4 regions of the Stenotrophomonas sp. YJH_SMC_94-11 genome follow, and region 2 is predicted to be linked to each of the others. Evidence: predicted binding sites of a transcription regulator. Region 2 holds the regulator's gene; each other region holds the start of a gene.
The links. The regulator FliA, encoded in region 2, starts transcription of late flagellar genes. The targets are predictions, from matches to a motif close to TAAAGTTTNNCNNNCNNNGGCCGATAA.

Region 1 (5,139 bases), on a different contig from region 2:
GGAGACCATCCCCTTCAGTGTCAACCAGATCCGCGACCTGTTCCTGCAGCAGCTGGTGATCGATTACGACCACGTGTTCTGCATGACCATCACCAAGACCCGCAGCCCGATCCACGACAATGCGCTGCAGGCCAGCTTCGCCATCCTCAACGATTACAAGCCGGTGCGGCAGGCAGCGGGCTACAACTCGCCGTTCGCCCTGCGCGTGCTCGATACCCAGAACCTGTTCGCTGCGCAGGCCGTGACCGCAGTGGAGGCGGTTCGCCTGCGTGACAGTGGTGCCAGCGTGCAGCAGATCCGCGAACGGCTGGAAGAACTGGCCGGCAATGTGCACGGCTACATGATCACCCGCGACCTGTACTACATGCGCGCGCGTGCACGACACAAGGGTGACCGCAGCGTCGGCCTGCTCAGCGCCGCACTGGGCAGCGCGCTGGACATCAAGCCGGTGCTGCACGGCTACCGTGGCCAGACCGGGCCGGTGGCCAAGATCAGGGGCTTCGACAGTGCCGTGCAGAAGCTGTTCGCGGTGGTCAGCCAGCGCGTGCGTGCCGGGCTGATGACGCCGACGGTATGCGTCAGCTACGGCGGTGAGCTGGATGAGCTGCGCAGCCTGCCCGGCTATGCACAGATGAAGGAGGTCTGCGCCGGCCATGGCGTGACCGTGTACGAATCGGTGATGAGCCTGACCGGCATGGTCAATGTCGGCAAGGGCGCGGTCACCGTGGGCTTTGCCGATGGGCCACATCGGTTTGAATGAAGGCCGACCGTGGCTGGAATCTGCACATCGATTCGACCACGGTTGTGCCAGCCTTGCCGCACTTCAAGGAGAACTTCATGCCTGCGCAGTACCACATCAGCCTGCCCGACCCGTCCAAGGCCCGCGGCAACGACCCTGACCTGTCCTTCCATTCGCAGGGCGCCGCCGGTTTCGCCGAAGAGCTGCAGGACGCCCTGCGCAGCGGCACGCTGTTCGAACGGTGGAAGGCCAAGCAACCCGACCCGGATGCGGTGGAACCGCAGTGGGGCGTGACCGATCCGGACGCCACCGTGACCGGCGAGCAGAAGGACCTGCGCATCAACCTGGTCGCCACCACCCGTATCGACAGTGACGTGTTCAAGCAGCGCCTGCGCCTGCTGGCCGGCCACCACTGGGAACTGCGCGACGTGCGTTGAGGCCACGCCATGGTAGTGCCGGCCGCTGGCCGGCAACCGAGGAGATGCCGGCCAGCGGCCGGCACTACCCAGCGCGATGTCCCTGGACGGGCGGTACGCCCAGCAGGCTGGTTCTGTACGACCAGCGGCGAACTGGATTGGCCTGGGAGCACACGATCAGGCGGTTTGACGACACCACGCCGTCAGCACGCCACGGGCTGGTCGCGCTCAGCAGTCCATCCTGCCGTGCGCGCTGCCTTCGTCGTCCAGCACGTGCGCATGCAGGACCACCTGGTTGCGGCCTGCACGCTTGGCGGCGTACAGGCCGGCATCGGCGTCCGCCAGCAACTGATCGGCACTGGCCAGGGCCGGCGGATGCAGGTAGCCCACGCCGATGCTGATACTGACCGATCCTTCCGGCAACGGCAGCGCTTCCACCGCCCCGCGCAGGCGTTCGGCCAGCGCCAGCACGCCCGACAAGGCACTCCCGGGCACGATCACCGCAAATTCCTCGCCGCCATAGCGTGCGACGCTGTCACCGGCGCGGCCGGCATTGGCCTTCAGGACTGCGGCCACGGCCTGCAGGCAGCGATCTCCGGCAGGATGGCCATGACGATCGTTGAAGGCCTTGAAGTGATCGATATCCAGCAGCAGCAGGCCCAGCTCGGTGCCACTGCGTCGTGCGCGGTTCCACTCAGCCAACAGCAGCGCGTCGAACTCGCGGCGGTTGGCCACCCCGGTCAGGCCATCCTGCCGCGCCAGCTTGTCCAGTGAGGCCTGCCGTTCCATCAGGTCCACCTGCAACAGGATGCTGCGCAGGCCGAAGCCCAGCGTCGCCACCACGAAGCCGGTGACTGCCAGAGGCCGCGCGTGGTCGACCACCAGGGTGCCGACCACCAGCAGCAGCAACGGCAGGATCATCGGACCCGCCGCCTGTACCGTGCGCGCCATCCGAGGATGCGGCACGAAGACCGGTACGGGTGCCTGGCTCAGCGCCAGCAGCGTCAGCAGCAGGAACGGCAGATCGATCAGCAGATCGTTGTAGGCGCCGAAAGCGTCTTCCGAGGTGTAATGGTTGATGTAGTAGGCGACCAGCAGATAGACCAATGCGTACAGCGCCAGCACCCGGAAGAAGCTGCGCCGCTCGGGGATGTCGCCGGCCAGCCAGCGCACCACCGCAAAGCCGGCAATGCACAGGTTCTGGATGTCGAACATGCGCTGCATGTTCGACAACGCCAGCGGGTCACTCTCGACCCGGTCAGCAAAGGACTGCGCATGCACGAAGAACAGCATGCCCAACAGTGCCGCCATGGCCGCATCGATCAAGCTGATGCTCAGCCGCTCGCGTCGCGCGCGGGCCAGGATGAACACAAGGGGGACGCCGTAGAGCACATACAGGAACAGGCTGGCGCGAGGGGTGATGTCTGCACGCCCAGCCCCCAGCGCGTCGATCATGTTGAAGGCCATGCCGCCGGCCCACAGCAGCAGCGCCGCTGCCGTGGCGCGCCAGCCGAGCGCCGCCTTGTCGCGGCGCGCCCGCCACAGGCAGGCGGTCGCCGCCAGCAAGGGAGCACCGGTCAGGAACACGAACGATCCCGCCCCGGCGGGGCCCGGCCACAGGGTCAGCACCAGGCCATGGCACAGCACATACAGCAGCGCCAGCACTACCGGCATGCATCCCCCGATCCACAAAGCCGTATGGGCGCACCATAACGCGCCGGCGCGCCACGGCGGCGTGATCCATTGCGGCAAAACGACAGTCTGCGTGCACCGCCACGGTAGTGCCGGCCGCTGGCCGGCAACCCGCAGCCCTGTGTTCCCCTGGGATTGCCGGCCAGCGGCCGGCACTACCGGAAAGCCCTCAGGCGTGCAGGGCGCGAGCGTGGTGGGCGACGTGCTCGCCGATGAAGCTGGCGATGAAATAGTAGCTGTGGTCGTAGCCCGGCTGCAGGCGCAGGGTCAGCGGATGGCCGGCTGCGGCGCAGGCCTCCTGCAGGCGCTGCGGCTGCAGCTGGGTCTGCAGGAACTCGTCCGCCTCGCCCTGGTCGACCAGCAACGGCAGGCGCTCGCTGGCCGTCGCCAGCAACGCACACGCGTCCCACTGCGCCCAGTCGGCTGGGTTGTCGCCCAGATAAGCCGTGAACGCCTTCTGCCCCCACGGTACGTGGCTGGGCGCGACGATCGGCGAGAACGCCGACACACTGCGGTAGCGCCCCGGGTTGCGCAGCGCGATCACCAGCGCACCATGGCCACCCATCGAGTGGCCGCTGATGCCACGCGCGCCGGTGACCGGGAAGTTCGCCTCGATCAGCGCCGGCAGTTCCTGCGCCACATAGTCATGCATGCGGTAGTGCTTCGCCCACGGTGCACGGGTGGCGTTGAGGTAGAACCCCGCCCCCTTGCCCAGGTCATAGCCCTCGGCATCGGCCACGTCATCACCGCGCGGGCTGGTATCCGGCGCGACGATGATTACGCCGTGCTCGGCTGCATAGCGCTGCGCACCGGCCTTGGTGATGAAATTCTGCTCGGTGCAGGTCAGCCCGCTCAGCCAATACAGCACCGGCAGCTTCTGCGTTTCCGCCTGCGGCGGCAGGTACACGGCGAACTGCATGTCGCAGCCCAGCGTGGTCGAACGATGGCGGTAAACATCCTGCCAACCGCCGAAACAGGCGCGGTGTTCAATACGTTCCATGGAACTCTCCTGCGTGCCGGCGTCAGCCGTCACGTGTGTTGATCAACTCATCCAGCTGCGACAGCAGGCGCAGCAGCGGTTCGACACCAGGCTGGCCGTCCAGGTTGCGGTACGCCGCGACCGCCACGTCACTGCGCGGTGGCCATTGGCCATCGGCGCGGGCTTCGTGCAGGCGCGGCAGGAACACCTGCGCCAGCCAGTGCTCGAACGGCATTTCATCAATGCCGAAGGGTGAGTCCACTGCGCGCGGCGGACCCACGACGCCTTCGACCCAACCCAGCACGCGCAACGCCTGCTCGATCGGATCAACCAGGGCCGCGCGCGGATCTTCCGCACGCGGCCTGCGCAAGGCATCGAACCAGCCCACGCTGCGGCTCAGTAATGGACCACCGAACGGATCGACCTGCCTTCATGCATCAGGTCGAAGGCATCGTTGATCTTGTCCAGGCCCATGGTGTGGGTGACGAACGGGGCCAGTTCGATGTCGCCCTTCATCGCGTCCTCGACCATGCCCGGCAGCTGGCTGCGGCCCTTCACGCCACCGAAGGCAGTGCCCATCCACTTGCGGCCGGTCACCAGCTGGAACGGGCGGGTGGAGATCTCCTGCCCGGCACCGGCCACGCCGATCACCACGCTCTGGCCCCAGCCACGGTGCGCGCATTCCAGCGCCGCACGCATCACGTTGACGTTGCCGATGCACTCGAAGCTGTGGTCCACGCCCCAGGTGGTCATTTCAACGATGACCTGCTGGATCGGCTTGTCGAAGTCCTTCGGGTTGATGCAGTCGGTGGCGCCGAATTCGCGCGCCAGTTCGAACTTGGACGGATTGGTGTCCACCGCGATGATGCGGCCGGCCTTGGCCTGGCGCGCACCCTGGATCACCGCCAGGCCGATGCCACCCAAGCCGAACACCGCCACGCTGTCACCTTCCTGCACCTTGGCGGTGTTGTGCACCGCGCCGATGCCGGTGGTGACACCGCAGCCGAGCAGGCAGACGTGTTCCGGGTTGGCGTCCGGGTTGATCTTCGCCAGCGAGACTTCGGCAACGACGGTGTACTCACTGAAGGTCGAGCAGCCCATGTAGTGGTACAGCGGCTCGCCGTTGTAGCTGAAGCGGCTGGTGCCGTCGGGCATCACGCCCTTGCCCTGGGTGGCACGCACCGATACGCACAGGTTGGTCTTGCCGCTCTTGCAGAACAGGCACTCGCCGCACTCGGCGGTATACAGCGGAATCACGTGGTCGCCCGGCTTGACGCTGGTCACGCCCTCGCCCACTTCCACCACGATGCCGG
Region 2 (5,139 bases):
AGGCCGTCGTCGGCCTTCTTTGCTGGCGCCACCGCAGTCGGTGCGTTGCCGCCGTGCAGCTGGTCGAGCAGGGCCTCGAACTCGTCGTCGGTGATCAGGTCGCTGCCACCCGCAGCGGGAGCTGCTGCGGCGGCGGGTGCAGCCACGGCACCGCCATGCATGTCGAACTGGGCGATCAGCTCCGGCGGCGCATAGCCCGGCTCGGTGCCGGAGGAAACTGCATCCAGCATCGCTTGCAGGTAGTCCAGCGATTGCTGGGCGGCATCGAAGTGATGGGCCTGCAGCACGGCCTGGCCCGCGCGCGCGATGCCCAGCGCTTCTTCGGCGGCGTGGCACAACTCGACCATGGCGGTGACGCCGAGGAAGCCGGCGCCGCCCTTGAGCGTGTGGTAGCCCCGGAACACCGCGTTGAGTTGCTCGGTGTCCTGTGGTGCCTGCTCCAGCGACACCAGCTGTTCGCCCAGGCGATCCAGGATTTCCTGCGCCTCGATGATGAAATCGGCAGTGATGTCGTCGGATACCGCGCTCATGCTTACAGCCCCAGGTCCGACAGCAGGTCGTCGGCGTCGTTCTGCGAGACCGCGTGGCGGTCCAGTCCCTTCAGTGCCGGCCCGGCCAGTTCCGGATCGGTGCGATGCTGTTCCGGCGGCAGGCCGAGCGCGCCGAAGCCCTCATGCACACGGCGGACGATGCCGACCACGCGACGGATGATCTGCCCCGTCAGGTCCTGGTAGCTCTGGGTCAGGGCGATCTCGGTGAGGTTGTGGCGGATGCGCTCGAGCTGTGCATCCTGGCCCGGCTGCAGGCCTTCGGCGCGCAACTGTTCGGTCAGGCTGCGGCATTCCTCGGCCAGGTCCAGGGTGCGGTGCGTCGCCTGTTCGGTCATCGCCACCACGTGGTCCAGGCGTGCGCAGGCATCGTCCAGTTCGCCGGCCTCGCTGGGTACGGTCGGCAGTTCACCCAGGGCCTGCCCGAGCTCGCGGGCCAGCCGCGAGAGGCCGCTCATCATCGGCTGCGTGCGCAGCGCGACCAGTCCGTCGATGCGTTGCCGCCAGGCGGTTTCGTCACCGGACTCCAGTGCGTCCAGTGCTTCCTGCAGGCGCAGGGCGAGGGCATTCTTGTCGACCGTGGTATCCATCAGGCACTGGCCGCCAGGCGTTCGAAGATCTTGCCGAGCTTCTCTTCCAGCGTCTGCGCGGTGAACGGCTTGATGATGTAGCCGTTCACGCCGTTCTGGGCCGCTTCGATGATCTGCTCGCGCTTGGCTTCGGCGGTGACCATCAGCACCGGCAGGGTCTTCAGCTTGGCGTCGGCACGGATCGCCTTGAGCAGCTCGATGCCGGTCATTACCGGCATGTTCCAGTCGGTGACCACGAAATCGAACGGCTGGCTCTGCAGCAGCGACAGCGCGGCATGCCCGTCCTCGGCTTCGGCGGTGTTGGTGAAGCCCAGATCGCCCAGCAGGTTCTTGACGATGCGACGCATGGTCGAGAAGTCGTCGACGATCAGGATGCGCATGTTCTTGTTCAAAGCAGAGTTCCTTTGTTGTTCATTCCGGGCGGCCGGGGGCAGCTGCCTCGGGGATGTTCATTCTTCGAGGCCGGCGTCGACGGCCTCGAATACCTTCAGCCGGCCGCGCAGGCGCAGCACGGCCTGGCCGTGGATCTGGCAGACCCGCGACTCGCTCACGCCGAGCACCGCGCCGATCTCCTTCAGGTTGAGTTCCTGCTCGTAGTAGAGCGAGAGCACCAGCTGTTCGCGCTCGGGCAGATGGCCGATGGCCTTGCCCAGCTCGCGGCCGAACTCGCTGCGCTCCAGCACCTGCTGCGGGGTCGGGCCACCCTGTGCGACCGTGTCCAGCTCGCCCTGGTCCTCAATGCGCGACTCCAGGCTCAGCACCTGGCCACGCGCGGCGTCTTCCATCAGGCGCAGATATTCGGGCAGTGGCATCTCCATCGCGGCGGCCACTTCGGTGGCGCTGGCGGCGCGTCCGCTGCTCTGTTCCAGGCGGCGGATGGTGGCGGCAGCATCGCGTGCACGGCGGTGCACCGAGCGCGGCACCCAGTCGCCACGGCGGATCTCGTCGATCATCGAGCCACGGATACGGATCGAGGCATAGGTCTCGAACGAGGCGCCCTGGTCGGCGTCGTAGCTGCGCGAAGCCTCGATCAGGCCCATCATGCCAGCCTGGATCAGGTCGTCGACTTCGACGCTGGCCGGCAGGCGCGCGGCCAGATGGTGGGCGATGCGCCGCACCAGGTCCGAGTGCTGGGCGATGACGTCGTTGGCCGCCGAGCGCTGGACTTCCCTGTACTGGGCCGCGCCTTTCATGCCGCCACCCCGCGCTGCTTGAGGATGCGTTCGAGGAAGAACTCGACGCCGCCGCGTGGTTCGGTCGGCGCCTGCCAGCGGGCCGTGCGGCGCGCGATCTCGGTGATCGCCAGTGCGGACGGGCTGGACGGGTAGGCCTTCACCACCGGCTGCTGGCGCTGCACCGACAGGCGCAGCCAGTCATCCTGCGGCACGCAGCCCAGGTAGTTCAGCGAGACATCGGCGAGGAACTTCTCGCAGACGCGGGTCAGCTTCTCGTACAGCACGCGGCCCTCATTGGGGTCGCGCACCATGTTGGCCACCACCTGGATGCGGTCCACGCCCCGTTCACGCGACAGCACCTTGATCAGCGCGTAGGCGTCGGTGATTGAAGCCGGCTCGTCACAGACCACGACCACGGTGTCCTGCGCGGCCTGGCAGAAGGTCAGCACGCCGTCGGTGATGCCCGCGGCGGTGTCCACCACCATGATGTCCAGCTCGCGCTCCAGCTCGGAGAACACGTTGACCAGGCCGACGTGCTCGGCCGGGGCCAGCTCGGCCATGTGCCGGCGGCCGGACGCGGCCGGGACCACCAGCACGCCGTTCGGGCCTTCGACGATGACATCGTCCAGCGAGCAGCGGCCGGCAACCAGGTCGGCCAGCGTAAAGGTGGGATTCAAGCCCAGGATCACGTCGATGTTGGCCAGGCCGAGGTCGGCGTCCAGCAGCAGCGTGCGCTTGCCCATGCCGGCCAGCGCCACGGCCAGGTTGGCCGATACGTTGGTCTTGCCCACGCCGCCCTTGCCGCCGGTCACGGCGATGGTGCGCACAGGGCCGAGCGGCTCGCTGCGGGTGGCCGACAGCGGGAAGGTCTTGGTCAGCTTGGCGTACTCACGCGACGGCATGGTTCAACTCCGGGTTGCAGGGCATATCGGCCGCTCGGCGCAAATCTTCAAGGCGAAGTACGAGATTGGCCGCACTGGCCCGGTGCAGGTCGTCCGGAACGTCCTGGCCATCGGTCACCCAGGTGATCGGCAGGGCATGGTCCACGGCCACCGACAGGGCGTTGCCGAAGCGGCCGGTTTCGTCCAGCTTGCTCAGCACCAGGCCCTGCAGGTTGGCGGCACCGAAGCGGCGGACCACCTCGTCCATGTCGCCGAAGCTGGTGTTGGCCGGCAGCACCAGCAGGGTGCGCACCTGGCGGGCGGCGCGCAGCCACTGCAGCTGGGCGGCCAGCGCGCGGTCGCGCGGGCCCAGCCCGGCGGTGTCGATCAGTACCAGCTTGTAGTCCTTCAGGCGTTCCAGCAGCTGGTCCAGGTCGGTGCCGCTGTTGGCCTCGTGGACGGCGATGCCGAGCTGCCTGCCATAGCCATACAGCTGCTCGCGGGCGCCGATGCGGGTGGTGTCGGTGGTGACCAGGGCGACGTCACGCGGCGCGTGCTTCTCGGCGAAGCGCGAGGCCAGCTTGGCGATGGTGGTGGTCTTGCCGGCGCCGGTCGGGCCTACCAGCGCGATCACGCCGCCTTCCTCCAGCGGGTCGACCGGGGCGATCGGCAGCTTGCGCGAGATCAGCCCCAGCATCAGGCCGCGGCCTCGGTGCGCCTCGGTCTCCAGCGGAATCTGCATGGCGACGTCGCGGGCCAGGCCAGCATCGAAGCCGTACTCGTCCATCAGGTCCAGCGCGGTGGCGCGCACCGGGCAGCCGCGCAGGCGCTCGTCGGTGAAGCGGTTCATTTCGCGCTCGATCACCTGGCGCATGCCGGCCACTTCCTGGCGCAGCTGGCGGATCTCGGCGTCGTCCTGGGCGACCACGGTCAGGACCGGGGCTGGGGCGAGCGTCGGCGTCGGCGCGGTTTCGACGGTGGCATCGGCCAGCGCCGGTTCGCTTGCGGCGACCTCCGGCTGCGTTTCGGCCAGGGCTGCGGTCGGCAGCGGCGGCGGCTGCACGGCCGGGGCCGCGCTTTCGTGATGCGCCTCGTGCGGCGGGTCGATCTGGAAGCGGGCGCGGTTGGCCGGCGTGGCGCTGGCGGGTGCCGGTGCGACGATGGCTTCGGCGAACGGAGCGAAGATCTGGTCCGGCAGCGCCGGCTCATTGACGGCGGCGCGTGCCAGCGTGGCGGCGAAGCCGGTGCTGCCGCGGGTCGGCACGATCTCGTCGGCGCTGTCCAGGGTGCGGCCGGTAGCGCCCACTGCTGCACGGGCGAGGGCGGCCACCGCCGAGGTGGTCGCGACAATCGGTTCCGGTGCCGGGGTGCTGCTGCGGCGGCGGGTGACGGCGGCGATCACCGCGTCGGCGGCGGTGCGCGGCTTGGGTGCCGGCGGCGGTGCGACGTCACGGCGCGAGGCTTCCAGCGCACGCTGCACCGCGCTCTCGTCGTAGTTGGCGGCGGCGACGATCTCGATGCCTTCCTCGATCCGGCGGTTGGACAGGATCACGGCGTCAGGACCATGTTCCTTGCGCACCAGGTTCATGGCCGAGCGCATGTCGGCGGCGACGAATCGTTTGATTTTCATGCTGTGGTCACGGGGCGAAGACGGCGGGGTGGCGGTCGGGGAACTCGGGTGGTCGGTGGTCTGCACGGTGCGGGTTCCCCTTGGTGTCTGTCAGTTGCGTTGGTTCGAAAGTGGTGTCTGTTTTCTGGCGCATCGGCGGGCGGGCGTCAGCTGATCGTTCCGACCAGCTTCAGGCGCTTGTCCTCCGGCACCTCGCTGTAGGCCAGGACCGACAGCGACGGAACGCTGTGGCGGACCAGGCGGGCCAGCGCGGCGCGCACCGGGCCAGGTACCAGCACGACCGCGGGCTCGTTGCGGGCTTCCTGCTTGCTGACA
Region 3 (5,139 bases), on a different contig from region 2:
ACTGCACTTCGACCGCATCGCGGTCAACGTATCGGCGGTGCAGCTGCGCGACCGTGGCTTCGCCGAACGTGTGATCGAGATCTGCCATGCCCACGGCTGGCCGCCGCAGCGGCTGGAGCTGGAGCTGACCGAATCGGCGCTGATCCGTGACACCGACATCCTGCGCCACTGCTTCGACGTGCTCGAACGGCACGGCGTGCCGCTGGCGGTGGACGACTTCGGTACCGGCTTTTCCAACCTCAACTACCTCAACCGCTTCCCGGTGGGGCGCCTGAAGATCGACCGCAGTTTCGTGCAGGGCATGCTGCACGACTCCGGCACGGCCGAAGTGACCCAGGCCATCGTGCACCTGGGCCACGCGCTGGGCATGAAGGTGGTGGCCGAGGGCGTGGAGACGCACCAGGAAGAAGACATGCTGCGCCGCCAGGGCTGCGACGAGATCCAGGGCTACCTGTACTCGCGCCCGCTCAGCCCGCGTGACCTGGCGCAATGGCTGCGGCAGCAGCGTCCGCTACCGATGCGCACCGACGCCAGCAGCGAAGCGGTGCTGGTGCGCTGACCACCCGACGCTGGTAGGTGCCGACCGTTGGTCGGCACGAATGCCTGCGCTCGGCGTAACCCCACCCTCGTGGGCATGGATCTTGGTCGGCACCAATGCCTGCACATGCGACCCTCCACGCATGGCGTGGATCTACCTCGGAAAATCCGCCTTCAACTGCATGCGCAGCGCCTCGACGATGGCGGCATAGCGGCGCTTCTGGACCAGATAGCTGGCCAGGAACAGCGGCAGTACCAGCAGCATCGGCGCCACCATCGGGCGCATCGCCACCAGTGGCAACAGCAGCAGCGACAGCATTGCCACGAACCAGCTGCACAGGCCGATCACCCGCACCTCGTGCCGCCGTGCGTTGAGCACGATGCGTCCACGCATCACCGGGAAGTAGCGCAGGCCGAAGCTCGGCGCGAAGCTCTCGCGGAACGCCATGCTGCCATCGGGCAGCGCATGGAAGGCCAGTCGCAGCCAGTTGTCATGTGGCAGGTCACGTTCCAGGCTGCCCAGCGAGAGGCGGGCCTGCATGGCCGGTGACGCCGCAATGCGCTCGTTGAACAGGGTGATGCCCCAGCTGAAATAGCCGGCCACCCAGGCCATCAGAAGGACCGTTTCGATCAGGAGTACTGCGATCAGAGCGATGGCCATCGGTCTTCCATGAACGGGACCGGTGGATCATGCCACTGCCCGAACAGTAGATCCACGCCATGCGTGGATGGCAGGCGGTCCGAGCCACCATCCGGGTGGGCCGCCCAGCGACTCAAGCAGCCTCTTGGCGTCAGTCCTCTTCCACCAGATCGCTGAGATCCAGAATCTGTGGAGCAACACTGTGCGCTACGATGCCTCGGATCATTCCGGGCTTGGCCCGAAGTGAATAGGCTCGCATCGTATGGATGGGATTGAATTCCAACCACGGGCAGGATGAGTGTCCCACGATAACGGGCATGTTGAAACTGATGTCCTTTGGGTCATCAAGTGGCAGGGTCCACTTCCCACCGTGTGCCAGCCTGACGGTCTCCCCTAGATATCGGGCGAACACGACCCTCAGAGAGTCCCGCTCATCCTCAGACAGCGTGGCTGCCATCAAGTCATGGAGGTGTTCCAGCCTGTCGAGGCTTTCGAGGCTGCAATCCAGTTCAATGCCATGCATTTGAGCCTGCGCGACCAGCCATTCAATCTGGCCGTCCATCAACATCAGGAAGTGCTCAAAAGCCTCGCGGGCTTCTTCCAGATTGAACGTCATTCAGAGGCCAGAGAGACGGGGGAGGGCGGCAGTATGTCCTCTTCCCCTTCCTCAGCCTATACAACAAATCCTAAAGGGCGACAGGCAAAGCAGAGGTTGCAGGTATCGCGTCGTCCATCCACGCATGGCGTGGATCTACTTCAGCGCTTCGCCATCCAACCCCAGGTCCCACGCCAGCCCCAGCAGTTCCTCGTCCGCCGGCGACGGCGCCGGGCGCGCGTCCGCCAGCTGCTGCAGCTCGCAGATTTCCTCGCGGGCGACCTCTTCCAGCTTTTGCAGCTGCTCACGCACGCTCGCGTTGCGCGGGCGCTCGGTGTCGGTGAGGGAGGGCAGGGCGCGGATCAGGGTCATGGTGCGCGTACAGGATGCATCCAGCGGCGGGTCACAGGCAAAGGCCCCGGACGAACCGGGGCCTTGCGGGCTGCCGGCGAGGGCAGCGGACATCAGGATCAGAACAGCTCTACCGTGCCGGCACCCATGCTCTGCTGGGCAACCGGCTTGTGCGGCGGGCGTTCCCATTCGCTGCGCAGTTCGCGCAGGCGGTTGCCTGTGCGCTGCAGGGCCGTGGCGATCTCTTCGTCGAACACGCCGCCATTGCGGTGCAGCAGTTCCTGCAGGGCCACCGCTTCACGGTTGATCGCGGTCAGGCGGTCCAGGTGGGTGTGCACGCCGCCCAGCGCCTGGGTGGCGATGTCTTCGAACTGCAGGGCGCGCACGGCTTCGGCCACGCTGCCATCGATCGCACGTGCGCACTCGGAGACTTCGCGCATGCCGTCGCCGAGCGAGGCATTGATCTGCGCGACATTGTCGAGCATTGCCGCCGCTTCCTGGCGTGCTTCGCGGGAGCGGTCCATGTCACGCGAGGCCATGTGCGAGACCGTCTCGCGCACCTTGGCGATGGCGTCCTTGGAGCTGTGCGCCAGCTTGCGGATCTGCTCGTTGAAGGTGGTCGAGCGCTCGGACAGGTTGCGCACTTCGTCGGCGACCACCGCGAAGCCTCGTCCGGCTTCACCGGCACGCGCGGCTTCGATGGCGGCGTTCAGCGCCAGCAGGTTGGTCTGGTCGGCGATCGACTTGACGTCTTCCAGCAGCGCGAAGATGCCATCCAGGTGCTGTGCCATCTGGTCGATGTGCTGCACGGTGGTGCTGCTCTGGCCGCTCACCTGTTCCAGCGCTTCCACCAGCTGTTCCATGCGGTGGCTGGCGTGCTGGGCGAAACGGGCAACGTCGAGGCCGGCATTGCCTTCATCGCCGGCGCGGTCGACGATGCGCGACAGCGCCTGGCTCTGCTGGCGCGACTTGCGGTTCATCGCATCGAAGCTGCCGCCCAGGCTGGAGACCGCCTGGCGGATCAGGTCGCGGGCGCGTTCCACTTCACCACGCGAACCGTCGATTTCGTTGCCGACGAAGTTGCGCAGTTCGGTCAGCAGCTGGTCCTGCTCACGCAGGACACGGGCATGTTCCGGGGAACGATGCGCCTGGGCGCGGGTGGTCCACCACGCAAAGCCGAGCCAGCTCAGCGTCATCGTGGTCAGGATCGCCCAGCGCAGGGCGGCCGGCCATTCGAAACCGATGGCGAAGGGGAGCAGCAGGGTCAGAGCCAGGGGGGCGGCCAGACGGATGAAAATGCGTGAGTACATGGACGTTCTCGGGAGGTGCACGGAGGATGTATCGGCCGTACCCCCTTTCTCTTTAACGTCGATGTGCTTGCAAGTGCATTCTGAATGCGCCGGTTTTCCTGCGCTTGGCGGCTTCGGGGTCAGAGCCCTTTCCGTGCCGGAAAGAGATCCGACCCTTGGGTAGGCAGCGGCGGGGTCGGATCCCTTTTCATGGAAAAGGGCTCTGACCCCACACCCTTACGCCAGCTGCCGGTCCACGGCCTCGATCATCGCCTTGCGGCCGAACAGGAAGTCCCAGTAGCTGCCGCCCAGCTGGCGCCACAGCACTGCCGAGCGCACCGCGGCCAACAGCAGGGCACGGATCTCGGCCACCACGCCGGCCTGGCCCAGGTAGTGCGGGTTGCCCTGCACCATCACCCGCGGCTTGAGGTGGCTGATGGTGTCCGCGTACAGGCTTCCCAGGCTGGCCAGCACATCCGGGTGGCCGCTGTCGCCCAGTTCGGTGGCCTGGCGCTGGGCACGCTCGATGCCCGAAGCAACCTTGTTCACGGTGGCGCCATCCTGAACAAAGCGGCGCTCAAGCTGCAGCACCGACAGCGCCAGTTTCGGCAGGATCGGATCCTGGCCCTGGTTGCGGAAATAGTTGTGCAGCAGGCGCAGCCCGGCCTTCAGTGCATGGCGGTCACCGAATACCGCCTGCGGCGAGGACGCATCGACACGGAACACGCTGTCCACGGCGGTGCGCACGGCGGCGGCGTCGGAATGGCCGGTATCGGCGATGCGGCGTACCTGCTGCAGGGCCTGGGCAATGCCGGCCAAGGCCAGGACGCGGTCGTCGACAGTGAAACTCATGCAGCGATTACCTCAAAAGGGGAGGGGGTGGTGCGCAGGCGCTGTTCCAGCGGCGCATCGGTGGCGGCGATCACCGCGCCACCCAGGCACACATCACCGTCATACAGCACCAGCGATTGACCGGGGGTAACGGCACGCTGCGGGCGCGCGAAGGTGACCAGCACGCTGCCATCGTCCAGCACGTCGACCGTACACGGCTCATCGGGCTGGCGGTAGCGGGTCTGGGCGGTGCATTCGAAGCGTCGCGCGGGTGGCGAGCCCGAGATCCAATGCGCCGGCTCCGATCGCAGGCGCTCGGACAGCATCCATGGGCTGTCGCGGTCCTGGTCGACGTACAGCACGTTGCTGGCCACATCCTTGCCGACCACGTACCACGGTGCGGCCGGGCGGCCGCGTACGCCGCCGATGTTCAGGCCCTCGCGCTGGCCCAGGGTGAAATAGAACACGCCCGGATGTTCGGCGATCACGCTGCCGTCGGCCGGGTCAAGGATCTGGCCGGGCCTGGCCGGCAGGTAGCGGCCGAGGAATTCGCGGAAATCCCGCTCGCCGATGAAGCAGATGCCGGTGGAATCCTTCTTGGCGTGGGTCGGCAGGCCGACGTCGCGCGCAATCCGTCGCAGGTCGGTCTTCTCCAGGTCGCCGATCGGGAACAGGGTGGCCGCCAGCTGCTCCTGGCCCAGCTGGTGCAGGAAGTAGCTCTGGTCCTTGGAGCGGTCGGCACCGCGCAGCAGCAGCCAGTGGTGGCCGCGCTGGGTCACCCGCGCATAGTGGCCGGTGGCGATGCGCTCGGCGCCCAGCTCGCGGGCGGCATCCAGGAAATGCTTGAACTTCACCTCGCGGTTGCACAGCACGTCCGGGTTCGGCGTGCGGCCAGC
Region 4 (5,139 bases), on a different contig from region 2:
CCGTCTCGGTCACCTTGTAGCGCGCGCTCACGCCCCAGATGTTGTACGCGCCACGATCCTGCAGCGCGATCGATGCATCGCAGCTGCCGGTGCAGCGGGGGTCGTTGTTGATGTTGGTCGTGGCCGGTTCCTGCTTGCCGTAGAAGGTGCCGGTCAGCAGCATGGACAGCCTGTCGGTGGCCTGCCAGTCCAGCATGGTGTTGATCGTGTACTTCGGGATCACCGACAGCGGCTGGTGCGTGGTCTTGTTCTCGTTTTCCACCATGTAGGTGAAGTTGTTGCTCCACTTCAGGCGGTCGCCCTGCTCGCCCAGCAGCGGAATGACCAGGTTGCCTTCCAGCCCCTGCACGATCGCCTTCGGCGCGTTCTCCCAGCGGAAGATGCGGCCCTTGGTGTCGGCGGTCAGCCCGATCTGGGTGTAGCCGGCCTGGATCTTGTCCTTGTAGTCGTTGTGGAAGTAGGTCAACGACGCCTGCCAGCCGCTCTGCGGTGCCCACTCGATGCCCAGTTCCTTGTTCAGGCTGGTTTCCGCCTTCAGGTCCGCGTTGCCGCGCATGTAGCAACCGGCGCCCAGGCTCGGCAGCGCATTGGGGCAGCCGTTGCCGCGGGTGTAGTAGAGATAGTCCGGATTCGACTGGTACAGGTTCGGCGCCTTGAACGCGCGGGCAATGCCGCCCTTCACCACCCAGTCGCTGCTGATACGGAACTGCGCGTTGAGGCTGGGGCTGGTGTTGTTGCCGAACTGGCTGTGGTGGTCGAAGCGCAGGCCCGGGGTAACGATCCAGCGCTCGCCCAGGTAGATGTTGTCTTCCACGAACACCGCCGTGGTCTGCGCATCGGCCTTGCCGCGCGCACGATCAGCCGACAGCCCCGGGATGCCACCGCCGCTGCTGCTGGACTGGCTCATCGAGTACGGGTCGGTCAGGCGGCTGTCCAGGTATTCAAAGCCCAGCGTCCAGATGTTCTCGGCACCACCCAGCGTGGTCGGGAAGCTGACTTCACCGTCCAGCTGGTAGTTGCGCAGGCGCGAGGTCGACCAGTCGGTGCCGTTGAAGCTGCCTTCCGGGCCACCGGCCAGGCCTTCGTTGATGCGCGAGTTGTTCACCGCTTCCACCGCGGCCGTCACCCGCGAGGTGACATCGCCCCAGCGACCACGATGGCTGATCGCGCCGGTGTTGCGGTACATGCGGTTGGTCTCCGCCTTGCCGTCGGCCAGCGCCGCCAGATCAACGCCGGTTGAAGTGCCGGTGGTGCTGACCGCACGGTCGCCGGCGTAGATGTTGCCCTGGCGGCTGGTACCCGCCTCGAACTCGACCACCTGGTTGGCGGTCACGTCCCAGCGCAGCAGCGCGTTGACGTCGCGGTTCTTGACGCCCTCGCGGCCAGCCGGTGGCACTGCGTTCGGCTGGGTGGCGTACTGACGGTTGAGATCGAGTGAATCGGCGTCGGTCTTGTTGAGGTTGCCGTACAGGCGGAACGACAGCGTGTCGGTCATCGGCCCACTCAGCTGCAGGCCGACGCGCTCGCTGCCACCTTCGGCGCTGTGTTCAGGCACCAGCCCGTACAGGTCGACCGCACCGGCAAGGTCGCCGGTCGGGCGCTTGGTGATGATGTTGACCACGCCGCCGGACGCACCGGAGCCATAGCGCGCCGCCGCCGGGCCGCGCAGCACTTCGATGCGCTCGATCATTTCCGCTGGCACCCAGTTGGTGTCACCGCGGGTATTGCGCTCACCGCTGCGGCCCATGCGCACGGCATCACGCGCACCGATGCGCTTGCCGTCGACCAGGATCAGGGTGTTTTCCGGGCCCATGCCGCGCAGGTCGATCTGGCGGTTGTTGCCGTACTGGCCCGAGGCGCTGTTGCCGGTGAGGTTGACGCCCGGCATGGTCCGCAGCAGTTCGGCGATGTCGTTGGCCGGCGGGCGCCGGGCGATGTCCTCGGCGGTGATGGTCGAGGTACCCAACGCCTGGCGGGCAATCTGCGAGGCGGTGACATGCACCGTGTCGATATCGGTGGCGTCGGTTTCAGCCTGGGCGGTCAGGGCGCTGCCCGCCAGCAGGGCGGCAACGGCAAGCGCCAGCGGGCGCGGCGAAAGGACAACGGCAGGAGACATGATCTGGACCTTCTGGCAGGGCAACGGGGCCTCTGGCAAAGGGCTTGAGGCAACGACGAGGGGGAGGCGGAGCGTCGCTGCAGTCGCCTGCGGCCCGATCCGTGCGCGCATTCTCCCATCAATGCGAGTGATTCTCAAATGCGTTCACTCATTGCCGCAGTGGCGCCGATGTGCTTTGCGCACCGTGCAACCCTGCATCGCGCTTAAACTGGCCGGCTTACCCGCCATCAACCGCACGCCACCACGGCCGATACCCGTGGTTTGGCGTGCGCAGTCAGAGATCGACGTGGAACCACCTCAACTGGACGATGCCAGCCAGCCGCTGGCCGAGGCCTGGCAGCACTGCCTGCAGCAGGCCGGGCCGGCCGCCACCGCGCTGCTGCGCGATGCCGCCGCCGATGCCCCGCCGGCGCTGGCCCAACGCTTCTACGAAGTACTGCTGCAGGACGCGCGTGCACGCCGCTTCCTGTCCCATGACCAGGTCAAGCAGCGCCTGCAGCCGGCCATGCAGCGCTGGCTGGTGCAGCTGCTGACCACCGATGCCGACGGTATTGCCGGCACCGTAGCCTCGCAGCGGGTGATCGGCGATGTGCATGCCCGGGTCGGCATTCCGGTCGATCTGGTCACCCGCGGCGCGCGCGTGCTCAAGCACGAACTGTTCGTGCGCCTGCGCGACGACGCGCCCGACAGCGCCACCGCGTTCGCCGCCATCGACTGCCTCAGCGCGATCATGGACATCGCCATGGAAGGCATGACCTTGGCCTACACCCATGCACGTGAGCGCTCCACCCGTGCCGATGCTGCCTACCGGCTGTTCTCGCTGGTGCAGAATGTCGGTACCGAACGCGAGCGCCAGCGTGCACTGCTGCTGGACTGGGAGAACGCCCTGCTCTACGCACTCGCCGGCCACGTGCAGGCCGGCGAAAGCGCCAGCCTGGCGACCTCGGAATTCGGCCTGTGGTTCACCCACAAGGGCATCCCCAGCTTCGGCGAGAGCAGCGAAACCCAGCAGGTCGGCCAGCTGATGGCCCGCATCGACGGCAACCTGCAGCGGGCAAACCATGACACCCCGGCGCAACGACTGGCGGTGCTGCCGGCCATTCGCGAGGACCTGGCCGCCATCCGTACCCTGATGACGCTGTTGTTCGAGCGCATCGGTGAACTGGATGCCGGCAGCGATGCCCTGACCAACCTGCTCAACCGCCGCTTCCTGCCTACCGTGCTGCGCAGGGAGATCGAGCTGGCCACGCGCAATCGCACGCCGTTCTCGCTGCTGCTGCTCGACCTGGATCACTTCAAGGCGATCAACGACGGCCACGGCCACGATGCCGGCGACCGCGCGTTGCAGCACGTCGCCGGCCTGCTCGGCCAGCTGACCCGCGGCAGCGACTACCTGTTCCGCTACGGCGGCGAGGAGTTCGTGGTGGTGCTGGTTGCCGCCAGTGAGTCACAGGCCTCGGTGATCGCCGAGAGCCTGCGCCGGCAGATCGCGCAGTCGCCAGTGGCACTGGCCAACGGCCAGGTTCTGTCGCTGACTGCCAGCATCGGCGTGGCCGGCCATGATGGCCACCCGGACTACGAACGGTTGATGGCACGTGCCGACGCGGCGATGTACGAGGCCAAGCGCAGCGGCCGCAACCGCGTGGTGGTGGCCAGCGGGGACCTGCAGGAAGCCCCGGGCCGGCGTGCGTTGCAGCGATGACGACAGGACAGGTAGAGTCGACCGCTGGTCGACTATCGCGCGCAGCGCGGAATTTTTCGCACGCGGGGCGAAGAGCAGTCGACTGACAGTCGACTCTACCGACAGTCGACTTTACCGGTCCGCGCGCCAGCCGATGCATTGAACGCCACCACTCCCCACCCCGCCCACCACAGCAGCGCCAGCAACGCGATGCCTGCACCCAGCAGGCACACGGCAGGCCAGCCGTGCCGGGCCTGCATCCAGGGCCCGGCAGCCGCACCGGCACCACTACCCACCGCATAGAACAGCATGTACAACGCCACCAGGCGCCCATGCTGTTCCGCCGGTGCACGCAGCAACAATGCCTGGTTCGAAACATGTAGTGCCTGGCCGCCGAGGTCGAGCACGATCACGCCCAGCAGCAGCAACGACAGCGACTGCGGCAGGCCCAGCAGCGGCCACCACGCGACCAGCATCAACAGCAGCGCGCCAAGACTGACCCGATCGGCAAAACCGCGGTCCATCCAGTGCCCGACCCGCGACGCCATCAATGCACCTGCCACCCCGGCCAGGCCGAGCGCACCGATGGCCGCAGTGGACCACTGCAGCGGCGGGGCCGACAGCGGCAAGGGAGCCGCCGCCCAGAACACGTTGAGTCCGGCAAACAGCAGCAATGCCAGCGGACCACGCTCGCGCAGCGTTCGATCCCGGCGCAGCATGCCCAGCATCGAGCCCAGCAGGTCGCGCCACTGCGGCGGGACCGACGGCACCGGTACTGCGGGCAAGCGCTGCCACAGCAGCGCCGCCAATGCCGCCATCACCACCGCGGACAGCAGGTAGACCATCTGCCAGCCAAAGGCCGCCGCCACCGTACCCGACACCACGCGCGCCAGCAGCAGGCCGATGAACACTCCGCCCTGCACCACGCCAACCATGCGACCGCGCTGCTCAGGCGGTGCCAGCGTGGCGGTGTAGGCGATCAGGCCCTGGGTCAGCGCCGTGCCCAGCAATCCGGCCAGCAGCATGCCAGACAACAGCCAGCTCGCCGTGCGCGACGCCGCCAGCCACAACAGGGCCAGCACCAGTGCGATCAGCTGCAGCCGCAGCAGGCGTCGCCGGTCACCGCGGTCCGCCAGCGGCAGCAGGCCAAGCAACGCCAGCACGCTGCCGGCCTGGGTGGCAGCCAGCACCGCGCCGGCCACGGCCCGGTCCAGTACAAAGGCGCGTGCAAGCTGATCCAGCAGCGGTTGCGCGTAGTAGACATTGGCAACGCTGGCGCCGGCGGCAACCGCAAGCAGGACCAGCAGCGGGCGGGGAAGAGATGCGGCACTCATCTTGTAGT

Region 1: the regulator FliA is predicted to act here: its motif matches at 2,937-2,963, upstream of AC5P74_RS02995 (GGDEF domain-containing protein).
Region 3: the regulator FliA is predicted to act here: its motif matches at 3,462-3,488, upstream of AC5P74_RS10310 (methyl-accepting chemotaxis protein).
Region 4: the regulator FliA is predicted to act here: its motif matches at 2,344-2,370, upstream of AC5P74_RS06910 (GGDEF domain-containing protein).

Annotation. Positions count from the first base shown of each region.
Region 1 covers NZ_JCAFTR010000001.1:655,193-660,331, reverse strand. Annotated here, with positions in the region: gene AC5P74_RS03005 (DegV family protein) at 1-760, shown strand, start outside; gene AC5P74_RS03000 (hypothetical protein) at 838-1,176, shown strand; gene AC5P74_RS02995 (GGDEF domain-containing protein) at 1,384-2,829, opposite strand; gene fghA (S-formylglutathione hydrolase) at 3,017-3,847, opposite strand; gene AC5P74_RS02985 (YqcC family protein) at 3,870-4,214, opposite strand; gene AC5P74_RS02980 (S-(hydroxymethyl)glutathione dehydrogenase/class III alcohol dehydrogenase) at 4,223-5,139, opposite strand, start outside.
Region 2 covers NZ_JCAFTR010000016.1:17,827-22,965, reverse strand. Annotated here, with positions in the region: gene AC5P74_RS19715 (chemotaxis protein CheA) at 1-530, opposite strand, end outside; gene AC5P74_RS19710 (protein phosphatase CheZ) at 533-1,138, opposite strand; gene cheY (chemotaxis response regulator CheY) at 1,138-1,530, opposite strand; gene AC5P74_RS19700 (RNA polymerase sigma factor FliA) at 1,588-2,331, opposite strand; gene AC5P74_RS19695 (MinD/ParA family ATP-binding protein) at 2,328-3,215, opposite strand; gene flhF (flagellar biosynthesis GTPase FlhF) at 3,202-4,824, opposite strand; gene flhA (flagellar biosynthesis protein FlhA) at 4,971-5,139, opposite strand, start outside.
Region 3 covers NZ_JCAFTR010000004.1:318,767-323,905, reverse strand. Annotated here, with positions in the region: gene AC5P74_RS10330 (bifunctional diguanylate cyclase/phosphodiesterase) at 1-559, shown strand, start outside; gene AC5P74_RS10325 (hypothetical protein) at 692-1,198, opposite strand; gene AC5P74_RS10320 (hypothetical protein) at 1,329-1,793, opposite strand; gene AC5P74_RS10315 (hypothetical protein) at 1,929-2,144, opposite strand; gene AC5P74_RS10310 (methyl-accepting chemotaxis protein) at 2,243-3,433, opposite strand; gene hflD (high frequency lysogenization protein HflD) at 3,650-4,264, opposite strand; gene mnmA (tRNA 2-thiouridine(34) synthase MnmA) at 4,261-5,139, opposite strand, start outside.
Region 4 covers NZ_JCAFTR010000003.1:27,483-32,621, reverse strand. Annotated here, with positions in the region: gene AC5P74_RS06915 (TonB-dependent siderophore receptor) at 1-2,116, opposite strand, end outside; gene AC5P74_RS06910 (GGDEF domain-containing protein) at 2,403-3,818, shown strand; gene AC5P74_RS06905 (MFS transporter) at 3,914-5,131, opposite strand.